4 regions of the Aminobacter sp. 01T433 genome follow, and region 1 is predicted to be linked to each of the others. Evidence: riboswitches for the same ligand, from Rfam matches in the RefSeq annotation. Region 1 holds a riboswitch; each other region holds the start of a gene.

What was found. A riboswitch is a leader RNA that binds a small molecule or an ion and turns the genes downstream of it on or off. The one in region 1 is predicted to bind cobalamin.
Region 2: it holds a riboswitch for cobalamin, as region 1 does, so the genes downstream of both, AC1DLV_RS21455 (TonB-dependent receptor domain-containing protein) here and AC1DLV_RS19130 (ABC transporter ATP-binding protein) in region 1, are expected to answer to the same signal.
Region 3: it holds a riboswitch for cobalamin, as region 1 does, so the genes downstream of both, bluB (5,6-dimethylbenzimidazole synthase) here and AC1DLV_RS19130 (ABC transporter ATP-binding protein) in region 1, are expected to answer to the same signal.
Region 4: it holds a riboswitch for cobalamin, as region 1 does, so the genes downstream of both, AC1DLV_RS08655 (DUF1636 family protein) here and AC1DLV_RS19130 (ABC transporter ATP-binding protein) in region 1, are expected to answer to the same signal.

What each region holds. Positions count from the first base shown of each region.
Region 1 covers NZ_JBFTPR010000011.1:11,856-15,228, reverse strand. Annotated here, with positions in the region: gene AC1DLV_RS19135 (ABC transporter substrate-binding protein) at 1-604, opposite strand, end outside; gene AC1DLV_RS19130 (ABC transporter ATP-binding protein) at 632-1,447, opposite strand; cobalamin riboswitch at 1,559-1,770, opposite strand; gene AC1DLV_RS19125 (MFS transporter) at 1,803-2,969, opposite strand; gene AC1DLV_RS19120 (LysR substrate-binding domain-containing protein) at 3,098-3,373, opposite strand, start outside.
Region 2 covers NZ_JBFTPR010000013.1:106,286-109,658, forward strand. Annotated here, with positions in the region: gene AC1DLV_RS21455 (TonB-dependent receptor domain-containing protein) at 1-1,504, opposite strand, end outside; cobalamin riboswitch at 1,674-1,876, opposite strand; partial or broken gene AC1DLV_RS21460 (transposase) at 2,077-2,287, opposite strand; gene AC1DLV_RS21465 (ATP-binding cassette domain-containing protein) at 2,896-3,373, opposite strand, start outside.
Region 3 covers NZ_JBFTPR010000018.1:72,829-76,201, reverse strand. Annotated here, with positions in the region: gene AC1DLV_RS24795 (outer membrane beta-barrel protein) at 1-1,017, shown strand, start outside; gene bluB (5,6-dimethylbenzimidazole synthase) at 1,014-1,736, opposite strand; cobalamin riboswitch at 1,783-1,967, opposite strand; gene galU (UTP--glucose-1-phosphate uridylyltransferase GalU) at 2,036-2,923, opposite strand; gene AC1DLV_RS24780 (lytic murein transglycosylase) at 3,174-3,373, shown strand, end outside.
Region 4 covers NZ_JBFTPR010000004.1:241,918-245,290, reverse strand. Annotated here, with positions in the region: gene AC1DLV_RS08660 (winged helix-turn-helix domain-containing protein) at 1-1,170, shown strand, start outside; cobalamin riboswitch at 1,165-1,371, shown strand; gene AC1DLV_RS08655 (DUF1636 family protein) at 1,411-1,848, shown strand; gene cobW (cobalamin biosynthesis protein CobW) at 1,845-2,882, shown strand; gene AC1DLV_RS08645 (cobaltochelatase subunit CobN) at 2,896-3,373, shown strand, end outside.

The DNA of each region.
Region 1 (3,373 bases):
CGTAGAGGAACACGCTGACGGGCTTTTCCAGCTTGGGCAGCGTTGCCTGGAAGTCGGCGAGCTCCTTCTCATAGCCTGCCACCAGCGCTTCCGCCTTCTCGCGCACGCCAAAGATTGCGCCGAGATTGAGCAGGTCGGTGTACATGTCCTGCAGCGAAGACTTGTCTTTCTTCATGATGAAGATGCAGCTTTCGGTCAGCTCGTAGACCGGGATCTTGAAGGGGGAAAGCGTGTCGGGGGTGACGTCGCCGCCGACCTTCATGCCGTAGTTCCAGCCGGCGAAGAACAGATCGGCGTCGGCGCCGAGCAGCACTTCCTTGGTGACGTATTTCGGCGCGAGTTCGGGCAACTCTCCAACGCCCTTGCGCACGTTCTCATCCAGCGTCTTCCAGCCCGAAATGCCGGAATAGCCCGCCATGTTGTCGGCGAGGCCGAGCACCAGCATCATCTCGGTCAGGTTGACGTCATGCGAGACGGCGCGCTTGGGGGCTGCCTCGAAGGTCAGGTCGCGATTGCAGCTTTTGACCGTGGCCGGGAAGGCGCTTGCAGCAGCTGCGGCGCAGCCGGCGAGAAGTGCGGCGGCGATAAGGGGAATTCGACGCATGGTGGCTCCTTGAGTGGTTTGTTGGATTCAGCGTTCGAGATGGAAGGAAAAGCGGGGCCGCCCGGTGACGGGATGGCTATCGAGCGTGGTTCCGACCGAAAAGCTCTCGCGGATGCGTTCGGGCGTCAGGATGTCGGTAGGGCTGCCCGCGGCAACGGCCTGGCCACCATCCATCACCAGCACGCGGTCGGCGTGGGCCGAGGCAAGTGCGAGGTCGTGCAGCGACACGATGACCGTGCAGCCGAGCGTGCGCAGCAGTTCGAGCACTTCGAGTTGGTGGCGAATGTCGAGATGGTTGGTTGGCTCGTCGAGGATCAAAAGGTCGGGCCGCTGCACCAGCGCACGCGCAATCATCACGCGCTGCTTTTCGCCGCCGGACAGCGAACCGAAATCGCGCGCGGCAAGCTTGGTCAGGCCGAGCAGCGCCAGTGCGGCCTCGACTTGCGCATAATCATCGTCGCGCGTCCGCATGCCTGTCGCATGGGGCGTCAGGCCAAGCTCGGCAATCTCGGCCACCGTCAGGCCGAAATCCGATGCCGGTTCCTGCAATACCGTTGCGATGCGGCGGGCGCAGTCGCGCGGCTTCATCTTCCAGATGTCGGTGCCGTCGAGCCTGACTGTGCCACCGGTCGGACGGTGATAGCGATAGAGGCAGCGCAGCAGGCTCGATTTGCCCGCACCGTTCGGTCCCACGATCGCCAGAAGTTCGCCCGGTGCTATGCGGATGCTTACGGGCGCGAGAATCTGGTGCGAGGGACGAGGTCCCCAGCATACGGCATCGATTTCAAGCTCGGCTGGAGTGTCGCCAACGAGACGGCTAGCCGCATGAACACGGTCGAGCATGCCTTTTCTCCGTGAAAGCACGGAGCAGGGGGAACGATCCGATCAGCGAACCGAAACCTATCGAATAGGCAATCGCCATCATCATCATCTCCACGGCACACCCCGGCCGGTTGAATTAATCGGATGATGGCAGGTCTCCTGGCTTGCGGGTGATCGCGCCTCGGAACCTTCCCGGCCTTGCGGCCAGTGGCATGTCTCCGAATTGCTATCCGCTCACAGTTGCGGGGGCAGCCACGGTTTCGCGTCGAGCGACGTCTCACCGTGTTCCCATTTAATCCCGTTGCCCGAGTCAGGCATCAGGAACCATCACCGCCGTGGCTACAGCAGCAGCGAAGTGCTGACAATCGCTAAAGCGTCATGCGGCTTGCTCGATTGCGTCACGCCTGTCGAGTGTGAAGGACAACAGCGCCACGCCAAAGGCGCAAAGCGCGATGGCCGCGCCGACAAGCGGCAGGTCGGCATAGCTCACGCCCCAGGAAATGGCGGCACCGCCAATCCAGGCGCCGGCGGCGTTGCCGGCATTGAAAGCGCCCTGGTTGAGCGTCGCTGCAAGGTTGGGCGCGTCTGATGCCGTTTCGACGACGCGCATCTGCATGGGCGGCACGATGACGAAAGTGATGACGCCCCACAGGAAGATGAGCAGGATCGCCAGTGGGGCGCTCGTGCTACCCGCAGCGAATGCGACATGGATCGCAGCCATGATGATCAGCGCGCCTAGGGCCGTCGGCATCAGCTTCCAGTCTGCGAGCTTGCCGCCGATGATGTTGCCGATGGTCATGCCGCCGCCGAACAAAAGCAGGATCCAGGTCACCGAATCGACCGAGACGCCGGTGACGTCGGTGAGGATCGGCTTGATGTAGGTGAAGACGGCAAACAGGCTGCCCGAGGCGAGTGCGGAGATGATCATCGCCAGCCACACCTGCAGTTTGCCCAGCACCTTGACCTCGCCCGCAATGCCACCCTTGCCGGGAGGGGCAACTCCTGCAGGCACCAGAAAGGCGATTGCCGCGACCGAGATCAGGCCGATGACCACGACAGCGAAAAAGGTCATGCGCCAGCCATAGGCTTCGCCAAGGGCGGTGCCGCCGGGCACGCCCAGAATGTTGGCCAGCGTCAGTCCGGCGAACATCAGGGCGATGGCGCTGGCGCGCTGGTTCTTGGGCACAAGGCTCGCTGCCACCACCGAGCCGATGCCGAAAAAGGCGCCGTGGCCGAAGGCGGTGATGACGCGGGCCACCATCAGCGTCCAGTAGGTGGGGGCGATGGCGCAGAGCAGGTTGCCGAGCACGAACAGCATCGCAAGCCCGATCAGCACCGGCTTGCGCGGCAATCGCGCCGTGCCGATGGCGATGATCGGTGCCCCGATCACGACTCCAAGCGCATAGCCAGTAACAAGCAGTCCCGCCGCCGGGATCGACACGCCCAGGTCGGCTGCCACCTCGGGCAACAGCCCCATGATGACGAATTCGGTGGTGCCGATGCAAAAGGATGCGACGGCCAGTGCGAAGATCGGCAAGGGCATGGGCGGACTCGAAGGAGAGCTGAAACGATTTAGATCTACATTTTCCTTTCGGCACGCCTCACGCAAGCGACGTTGCTGCAATGCAGCGATGCGCTGGCTGCATGGCAGTCATGCGGCAGTGCAGCCGGTCAGGACTGCTGTGTCAGGTCGCGGCGAAGAAAATCGTACAGCCGTTCGACTGCGGCATTGGCCGATTGGGGATTGCGCAGGATGCCGATTTCCATCTCCGGCAGTGCCGGCAGCCCTTCGTTTTCGCCAATGATGCGCAGCGACGGCGGCACGCTGCGCTGGGCGAGGCCGGCGACCGCCAGTCCCGCCTGCACGACGGCGATGAGGCCGAGCAGGCTGGCGCTGGAATAGGTGCTGCGGAACGACCTGTCGGCCGCACCCAGCACCTGCAGCAC
Region 2 (3,373 bases), on a different contig from region 1:
CGCTGAATTGGTGAGACACCGAAGCCTCTATGCCCGAAACCTTGGCTCTGGCGACGTTGAAGGGGAGGTAAGTTGGGGGATTGGACGCAATCGCGTCGGTGAGCCAAGTCTGGTAGACGGCTACGTCAACCGTCGTGTCGACCGTCGGCCGCCAGTTCAGGCCGATCTCGTAGGAACGAGACTTTTCCGGCTTGAGGTTTGGATTCGAGTAGCCCGGATAATAGAGGTCGTTGAAGGTCGGGGCACGGAAGCCTGTGCCGTAGGACGCTCGCGCGATGAGATCCGGAACGATTTCCCAGCTGGCACCGAGATTGTAAGTCGTCGCATCGCCGAACTGTTCATTGTGGTCGTAGCGCAGGCCGCTATCGATGGTGAGTGCGCCATACTCGACCGAATATTGCCCGAAGACCGCACCCAGATTGCGGGAGTCGACACCGAAGTCGACGGTCGACTCCACACCTTCGCGATAGGCTTCAGCTCCGCCAGCCACGACATGCGTTGCGTCGCCAATCTCCAAGGATTTCTCGGTTGAGGCGAAGATTCCAATGCGCTGAGTGTCAAACTCACTGTTGCCAACAACACCATCACGGAAGTTGGTCGAACGGTCTAGGCCGCTGGAAACCTCGACGGTCGAATTCCAGCTGTCCGAATGCTTCAACGTGGCGCCGATCTTTCCGGCGAATGTATCGGTGTCGACCTCGTTGAACGACGGAAACGAATTATCATACTCCGTCCGGCCACGGGCAAAGAGGCCGTCGGCGTAAAGCCGACCCCAGTCGTAGGATTTGGCGACAGAGAAATTCATTGAGCCCTGCAGGAAACCGTCATCGTCGGGTTCATGGCCCCATGCCAAGGGTGTGGTGAAGTCATAACCTTGGGTGCCGAGGAGACTGCCGCCCAGAGCGTATTCAACGCCGCCTGCCGTCTGGCCACGCACGTTGCCGGATACATGTGCTCCCCAGGGATATGTTACCCCCGTGGTAATCGATCCGCAGCGATCGCGTCCGTCGTCGCACTTGCCGCCCTGCCTGGTGATGATGTTGATCACCCCTCCAATGGCATCAGCGCCGTATTGGGCTGAATGCGGACCCTTCGCTATTTCGATACGCTCGATCGCGGAGAGCGGGATGTTGAAGATCGAGCTTGTTCCGCTGGTGGCTGAGGCCGTACGCACCCCATTGACGAGCACGAGTGTCTGTCCCGAGGACATGCCCCGAAGATAGACATTTGATGCGGAGCCTTGGCCGCCATAACCGATGATCGAAACGCCGGGATAGCGCTTGAGGAGCGAGGGCAGATCGGGCGCAGCCGATCCCTTGATCTCGTCTTCATCGATGACCGTGACGGAGGAGGTAGCCCGCACAAGCGAGCTTGCGCGGCGAAGAGGCGTGGTGATCACCAGCCTGTCGAGCAGGGTCGGCCCTGATGAAGGCGCCTCTTGCGCGTAGGTGTGACCGGGAAGTGCCAGCGACAGTGCGCCGGCGGCAATGAGTAGTCTCTGCAATTTTGCCCCCAAATGGTTCGGGTGGCGCGGTTAAGGCGCGCCAGTTTCTCCAAACCGCAGGCAGGCTGGTGCAGGGAATGCAATTCACACTGCGGCCCTCCGCATGCGGCAACACTTTTCAATGTCACCGCCACGAGCGACCGCGCCTGTCCGCACCCCGTGGACAAAGCATGGGTGACTGGAACGGGCAGGTCTCCTGACTTCCGTGTCTCAGCCTTTCTCCGCCTTCCCGACCGCATAACGTGCGCTCAGTGGCATGTTGGAGAAGGCTCAACGGTTACAGTTGCGGGGGCAGTCGCGGATTCGGCCAGTGGCCTCACCGTGTTCCCTTTTCATCCACCTCTCGGCGGAACCAATTCCGAGTCGGAAAATAGCCAGCGCCCCGAAGCGTTGTCAATTGCAGGGGTATCGGAATTATTGCAGCGAGAGCAGCTCATCTGGGCGTAGACAAATTGAAGGATGTCAAATGCAGGTCGAATCCAGTGATTGCTACCTAGATGGGAATTGTTTTCTGTATTATTTGTCAGGCGTGTGCCTTCATGCCGCAGGTATATTATTCTGTATTTGCGAAGAATTATGACAGCGACCGATGCGATGCGCCCGCCGCGACGCACGTTCAGATAAGTGGCGTAGATCCACAGATACGGCCAGTCGCCTTCGATTGGCCGGGCCAGGAAGGCCTGACCTTGTCGTGGTCTCTTCGCACAGGCAGGTGACTTGGCTATCGGAAATACCGCTCATGCACATCGCCTTGACCGGATCGTGGACCGAGCGCGTCGAGATGCGGCTGCCCCGGGGCCCATCAGTGTTCTAGCTCCAAAACTGCATGATTGGCGTCCGCAGGCGCTCGTAGTCACGTGCATGATGGCTGGGCGCGGTTCGGATTGGTCGGCTGGCGCGGCAGAAGAAATAGCAAAATCAGATGGTTACGCAGCTATTTTAATTTTCTATCCGATGCCTAATAGGCATTTCACATGAAGTCTAATACGAATTTTACGGGTGGTTTGCGGGCTCGTGCCAAACGTACCAAAGCCCGCACTCGAACCCACCCAACTTCCCGGCGAGTATTCCTAACCACTGTGCTCGGTCATTGCGACTCGCACGGAGATCAGAGGGTTTTCGAAGAGAGGGGCAGCAAAGAGCCTCGGGTTTCAACGGCATAACGTTCACCGAACAGTTTCGAAATTCTTGCCGCACAATTGGCCTCGGATCAGGCGCTCTCTGCGCCTCCACTCAGCCTTTGCAGCAGACCTTTCTCGACGCCATGCTGAGTCTTTTGAAACCCTCCACGCCGCGCGATCAAGCCTTAACAGTACGCGTACTCGACCGTGGTGATCTGAAACGTTCTGGCTCTTTCCCCAGCACGACAAAAAATCGACTTCATCCGCCAGCTATGTATCGAGCCAACCGGGCATCGGTTCAGGCAAAGGAATGGCGTCGAGCAATGACCGTGTGTAGTCGGATTGCGGTGCGTTGAAAACGCGGCTGCATGGGCCTTCCTCCGCGACTCTGCCTCCCTCCAGTACCATCACCCGGTCGCAAATGGCGCGGATGACCGACAGGTCGTGGCTGATGAAGGCAACCGCGAGACCCATTTCGCGGCTGAGCTCGGCGATAAGGGCGAGCACCTGCGCCTGCGTTGACACATCCAGGCCCGATACGACTTCATCGGCAAGCACGAAATCCGGCTGCATCACTACCGCGCGCGCGATGCCTACCCGTTGACGCTGTCCACCCGATAGTTCGTGCGGGTTCCTGTCGAGCGCTGAAACGGGAAGGCCGACACGTTCGACGATACGCGCCGCTTGCCTGAGGGCATCCTTGGCGTTCGGCGCGAGACCGTGCAGGAGGAGGGGGCCTGTCAAAATC
Region 3 (3,373 bases), on a different contig from region 1:
CTGTCGGATACCGCCCTTCGGCTCAATGCCGCATCGGACTGGGAAACCCATTCGGCGACCATCGATGCGTACGGCATCGTTCGCAAATCCATCTCCGGGCAGGAGGTCGACGACCTCGCCGGCGGCATCAATGGTCGATTGCAGCTCGACCTCGCCGACGACCTTCGGGCCATCGCGCGTCTTGGCTATGATTTCCGCCCGGAATCGGCCACCTCCCCCGTCGTCATCGTCGGCACCGCCGAGCGACCGACGCTCCACATCCTCGATGGCGAGCTTGGGCTGGAGAAGGATGTCGGCAAATTCCGCTTCGGCGTGGCCGGCGAGGCGACCAAGGAAACCTACAGCGACGCTCAATTGTCGGACGGCGCCACGCTGTCCCAGGAAGACAGGAATTCCACGCTTTATACTGGCCGGCTGCGCGCCGGGTACGAGATATCGCCTGCATTGACGCCATTTGGCGAGGTCGAATACGGACGCCGCGTCTATGATCTCCGCTTCGACACCGCCGGCTTCGAACGCTCGTCGAACAGGATCGGCGCGCGCGCCGGTGTCGAGTTGGACATGGGCGAGAAATTCGGCGGCGAGCTTTCGGCCGGCTGGATCAGCGAAAACTTCGATGACGAGCGCCTCAAGACCATTTCCGAACCGACATTTGCCGCCGACCTCAGATGGTCGCCGATCCGTGGCACCATCGTTGGCTTGAACGGCGCGACCTTCGTGGAAGGCTCGACTACTCCGGGCGAAAGCGGCTCGATTCTCTACGCCGGGCGTCTCAGCGTCGAGCGCGAAATGCGCGCGAACCTCACGGGCATGGCAGCCGTCGGCGCCGGTTGGCGCGACTATGCCGACTCCGAGGACCACGATCTGACGCTGACCGCCGAAGCAGGCATGACCTGGTGGCTCAACCGCTATGCCGGCCTCACCGGCAGGCTGCGCCATGAGACGTTCACCAGCACGCTGCCCAACCGCGACAGCACGACCAACACAGTGTTCCTCGGGATGAGAATCCAGCGCTAGGATCCAGGGGCAACCAGCTCGGCGGCGATCGCCTTCAGCCCTTCTTCTCCTCCACCGGAAAACACCTCGCTCATGATGAGATCGGCCAGCGGCAGTCGACTGCCCCAGCCATGCCTTTCAAGGTCGGGCTCTTGCGCGAATTCGGAAACCCGGCCAACGCAGAGATAAGCCACCGGCACGACATGATCTGGAATGCCGAGCAGCTGCTTCAGCGCCTCGCGGTCGAGGATGCTGACCCAGCCGACACCGACACCTTCGGCACGTGCCGCCAGCCAGAAATTCTGCACGGCGCAAACGGTGCTGTAGAGATCCATTTCCGGATTGTGCCAGCGTCCGAGCGGCGAATTTTCCGAGCGGCTGCGGTCGCAGGTGACGACAAGGTTGAGCGGGGTCTCGCAAATGCCTTCGAGCTTGAGCTTGCGGTAGAGCGCCTGCCGCTCCTCGGCGATATGCGGCAGCTCCTGCTGGCGTGCGGCGAAGAACAGGTCGCGCACTTGCTGCCGGCGCTCTGCATCGCGGATGACAATGAAATTCCACGGCTGCATGAAGCCAACCGACGGCGCGTGATGAGCCGCCATCAGCAGCCGCGCCAGCAGCTCGTCTTCAAGCGGATCAGGCCGAAAATGGCTGCGCACGTCGCGGCGCGTGAAGATGGCGCGGTAGACGGCATCTTGGGCAGCTTGGTTGAAACTATTGGAATTGAAATGGTCAGCCGGCATCGCGTGTCCCCTTGCGAGCAATCGTTTTCCCCCGCTTGACCATGCGGAGGACGATTTCTGCCGGGCCGGTCTTCTGGCTCGAGTTCAACCCGTTGTCGGCACCTTCCCGTTCGTGATGAACAGTGGCTTTTGCCGATACGGTCCCTCTTACAGCGTTGGGCACGCCACGGATTTGCACCGTGTTCCCGATTCTCCCACATCGCTGCGGGCACCTGGCGGGACATGTCTATCTGGAGCGGGCGTCGATGGCCATCGCTCCGCGCGTCCAAAATTGACGCGCGGGCGACATTGCAGCCGCTTTAGCGGCCGGGCTTCATCTCGTGCAGCAAGCCTTCGATGACACCGGCCATGCTTTTGCTGAGATCCGAACGCGACAGGGCGAACGCGACATTGGCTTCGACGAAGCCTTCCGGCGAGCCGCAGTCGAAGGTGCGGCCGCGATAGTGGTAGCCGTAGAAGCGCTGCTGCTTTTCAAGCTTCAGCATGGCGTCGGTGAGCTGGATCTCGTCGCCGGCGCCACGCTCCTGGCTTGCCAGGATGTTGAAGATCTCAGGCTGCAGGATGTAGCGGCCATTGATGAAAAGGTTCGAGGGTGCCGTACCCTGCTTCGGCTTTTCCACCATGCCTTCGATCTCGAAGCCGGTGTGGACGGCCTTGCCTTGTCCGACGATGCCGTATTTGTGCGTCTCGGCGGGATCGCACTCCTGCACGGCGATGATGTTGCTGCCGGTTTCGGCATAAAGCTCAACCATCTCGCGCATGCAGCTCTTTTCCGACTGCATGATCATGTCGGGCAAAAGCAGCGCGAAAGGTTCGTCGCCGACCAGTTCGCGCGCGCACCAAACCGCATGGCCAAGGCCAAGCGGCACCTGCTGGCGGGTGAACGAGGTCTGCCCCGGCCCGGGCTGCAGCCGCTGTAGCCGTTCAAGCTGCTCGCTTTTCCCACGCTGGGCCAGCGTGTCGTAGAGTTCGAACTGGACGTCGAAATGATCTTCGATGACCGCCTTGTTGCGGCCGGTGACGAAGATGAAATGCTCGATGCCGGCCTCGCGCGCCTCATCGACCACGTATTGAATCACCGGGCGATCGACGACCGTCAGCATTTCCTTCGGGATCGACTTGGTGGCAGGCAAAAAACGCGTGCCCAAACCGGCGACTGGAAAAACTGCCTTGCGAACTCTCTTCATTGTTTGGTCGTCCGATAGATGATTATGGGTATCGAAGAGTGACATTGTCACGCCCGAATTGAGGAATACTGAACGCGTTCACATATTCGGGGATAGCGGGCAAGACCATCGATCACGCGATCTTGATTGCATGCGCGCTTCAGGAGACAATCCCCAGCAGCGTTTTTCGTTCCCAGGATGCCCATGGTAAACTGATTGCTAACCGGCTTCGGCGATGAATCGACTTTCTGATCTCTCCAAGGAGGAAAGAATGCCCCTTCGCATAACCGCCAAGAGTCTCGCAGGCGTTGCCGCGATCGCTGGTCTTTCGCTCGCGCTGCTGTTGCCTGCTGGCCCGGCGGCCGCCGAGGCCGGCTTCGAACGCTGGGTCGCGGGCTTCCGCTCGGTAGCCGCCGACAACGGAATCTCCCGCTCGACCTATGATCGAGCTTTTCGCGGCGTGACCGCCGC
Region 4 (3,373 bases), on a different contig from region 1:
TTCATGGACCCGCGCCCCGCAGGCACGGTCACGCGACGTCACCTGCAGCGCGTGCTCGACCGCCTCGGCCTGTTCCAGATCGACTCGGTCAGTGCAGTCGTGCGCGCGCACTACATGCCGCTTTACTCGCGCCTCGGCCCCTACCCGATGACGCTGCTCGACGACGCCATGCAGTCGCGCAAACGCCTGCTGTTCGAATATTGGGCCCACGAAGCCTCGCTGTTGCCGCTCGAGACCTTTCCCCTGATGCGCTGGCGCATGGCGCGGGCTGAGGAAGGGATGTATGGCGGGCTTGCCAAGTTCGGCCACGCGAACAGACCTTATATCGAGGAGATCTTCCGCCACGTGGTTGACCGTGGCCCGATCGCCGCTTCCGAGATTGAAGGCGCCAAAGGCTCGGGCGGCTGGTGGGGCTGGAGCCGGGAAAAACACGCTTTCGAATGGCTGTTTTGGGCCGGGCGGATCACCACCCATTCGCGCCGTGGCTTCGAGCGTCTTTATGATCTGCCCGAGCGAGTCTTGCCTGCGGGCATTTACAACAGTCCCATCCCTGCCCCGGCCGACGCCCATCGCGAGCTGTTGCGAATCTCTGCCCGGGCCCATGGCGTGGCTACGGCCGCCTGCCTGCGCGATTACTTCCGCCTGTCGCCCGCAGAAATGAAAGGTCGCCTCGAAGAGCTGGTCGAAACAGGCGAACTGATTCCCGTCCGCGTCGAGGGCTGGGACAAGCAGGCCTATCTGCACGCCCAGGCCCGCATTCCACGCAAGGTCAGTGCCCGCGCCTTGCTCGCGCCGTTCGATCCACTGGTCTTCGAACGCAGCCGCGCCGAAAGCCTGTTCGGCTTCCGCTACCGAATCGAGATCTACACGCCCGCCGAAAAGCGCCAGTACGGTTATTATGTCCTGCCCTTCCTGCTCGGCGAACGAATCGTCGCGCGCGTCGACCTCAAGGCTGACCGCCCAGCCGGTGTCCTGCGCGTCCACGCCGCCTATGCAGAGCCCTGCGCCCCGCCCGAAACGGCGGCCGAACTTTATGAAGAGCTGAAGCAGATGCGCGACTGGCTTGGCCTCGAAAGCATCAAAGTCACGCCGGCCGGCGATCTTGGACCGGCGCTGAGCGACATTGCGGGTCGCTCCCTCACGTTGACTCCACCCCTCGCGAAAGCCTAAATCGACCCAGACGGTCTCCTCCCGGCAAGGGGAGGAGCTAAGAGGGAATGCGGTGCGGCGCTTTTGGCGTCAAATCCGCGGCTGTCCCCGCAACTGTAAGCGACGAGCCAAGACCGGTAACCACTGGGATGTCCTCCCGGGAAGGCGGCACGAAGGCGACGACTCGCGAGCCAGGAGACCTGCCGTCTGAAACATTGATCCGATCGCCTGGCGGGTGTCCCAGGTAAGGAGCCTGATATTTTGGAACTCGACGACAATCTCTCGGTCGAAACTTTAGACGCATCCAGCGATGCCGAAGATTCGCGTGTAGCGGATGTGACTATTCTCGTCTGCGCGTCCTGCCGCGACGAGACCGGATCGGACATCCACCCTCGCGCCGGTGCCAAGCTCGCCGAAGCGACACGCGCCGCAGCTGCACACGAAGGCATCGCCGTGCGCAGCGTCGAATGCCTCGGCAACTGCAAGCGCCGCCTGAGTGCTGCGATCCTGCGCGACGGCTCATGGAGCTACGTCTTCGGCGATCTCGCCATTACCTCGGGCGATGACCTCATCACCGGTGCCAAACTCTTCGCCACTTCCACCGACGGCCTGATCCCATGGCGTGGCCGTCCCGACAGCCTCAAGCGCGGGCTCATCGCGCGCATCCCTCCCCTCGATCTCATCAAGGAAGACAAATGACCGCATCCGTCGAACGCGTTCCCTGCACCGTCATCACCGGCTTTCTCGGTGCCGGCAAGACGACGCTGCTCCGCCACATCCTCGAAAACGCCAAGGGCAAGCGCCTCGCCATCATCGTCAATGAGTTTGGCGATGTCGGCATCGATGGCGAAATCCTCAAAGGCTGCGGTATCGACACCTGCCCGGAGGAAAACATCGTCGAACTGGCCAATGGCTGCATCTGCTGCACCGTCGCCGACGATTTTGTCCCCGCGCTCGACCAGATCCTGTCGCGCTCGCCACGCGTCGACCACATCTTGATCGAGACTTCGGGGCTGGCACTGCCCAAGCCGCTGATCCAGGCTTTCCAGTGGCCCACGGTCAAGAGCCGCGTCACTGTTGACGGCGTTATCGCCGTTGTTGACGGCCCGGCGCTCGCAGAAGGCAAGGTCGCCTCCGACATGGACGCGCTCGCCGCCCAGCGCGCCCAGGACGAGACGCTCGACCATGACGATCCGGTCGAAGAAGTGTTTGAAGACCAGGTCGCCTGCGCCGACCTCATCATCCTGTCGAAAAGCGACCTGCTCGATGAAGCTGGACTTGCGCGCGCCAACGCCATTGTCGGCGAGCACCTGTCGCGCGCGGTCAAGATCGTGCAAACCTCGCACGGCAAGGTCGACCCCTCGGTGTTGCTTGGCCTTGGCCTCGCTGTCGAAGACGACATCGAAAATCGCAAGACCCACCATGACGGCGCCTTCGACCACGAGCACGACGATTTCGACTCGTTCGTCATCGACATTCCTTCGATTTCCAACCCGGATGAACTGGCCAGGCGCGTCGCCACCGCCGCCGAGGAAGAAAACGTGCTGCGCGTGAAGGGCTTCGTCGAAGTCGGCGGCAAGCCCATGCGCCTGCTCGTCCAGGCTGTCGGTCCGCGCGTCAATCACTACTACGACCGCGCCTGGACGGCCGAAGACGACCGCCGCTCGCGTCTGGTGGTGATCGGCCTCAAGGGCCTCGACCGCCCGGCCATCGAGCGCATCCTTGTAGGCTGAGCGGGCCAGTTAGATGCATATCCTCACCACCACATCCGCCTCGCTCGACGATCTCGTCGAGCCTGTCGACCTCAGGCAAACGCCTGCGGATGTGGTGGCGTTGTCCTTCACCGACAGCGATCTCGCCGGCATCGCCGCCGCCTGGAAGGCGGACGCGGCAAGCCTGCCATCGATGCGGCTCGCCAGCCTGCGCGACCTCAGGCACCCGATGTCGGTCGATCTCTGGATTGACAGCGTAGCTGTGCACGCCAAGGTCATCATCGTCCGCATCCTCGGCGGCTATGACTGGTGGCGTTATGGTTGCGACCAACTGGCTGCCATTGCCCGAGAAAAGGGCATCGCTCTTGCGCTGCTGCCGGGCGAAAGCCACGATTCGGACTCGCGGCTGATCGAAGGCTCGACCTTGCCGCGCACAGAGCTCGACGCGCTGCTTGGCTATTTCCGCGAAGGCGGACCGCAAAACATGAAGGCGCTGGTTGCGCGGCTGGCTG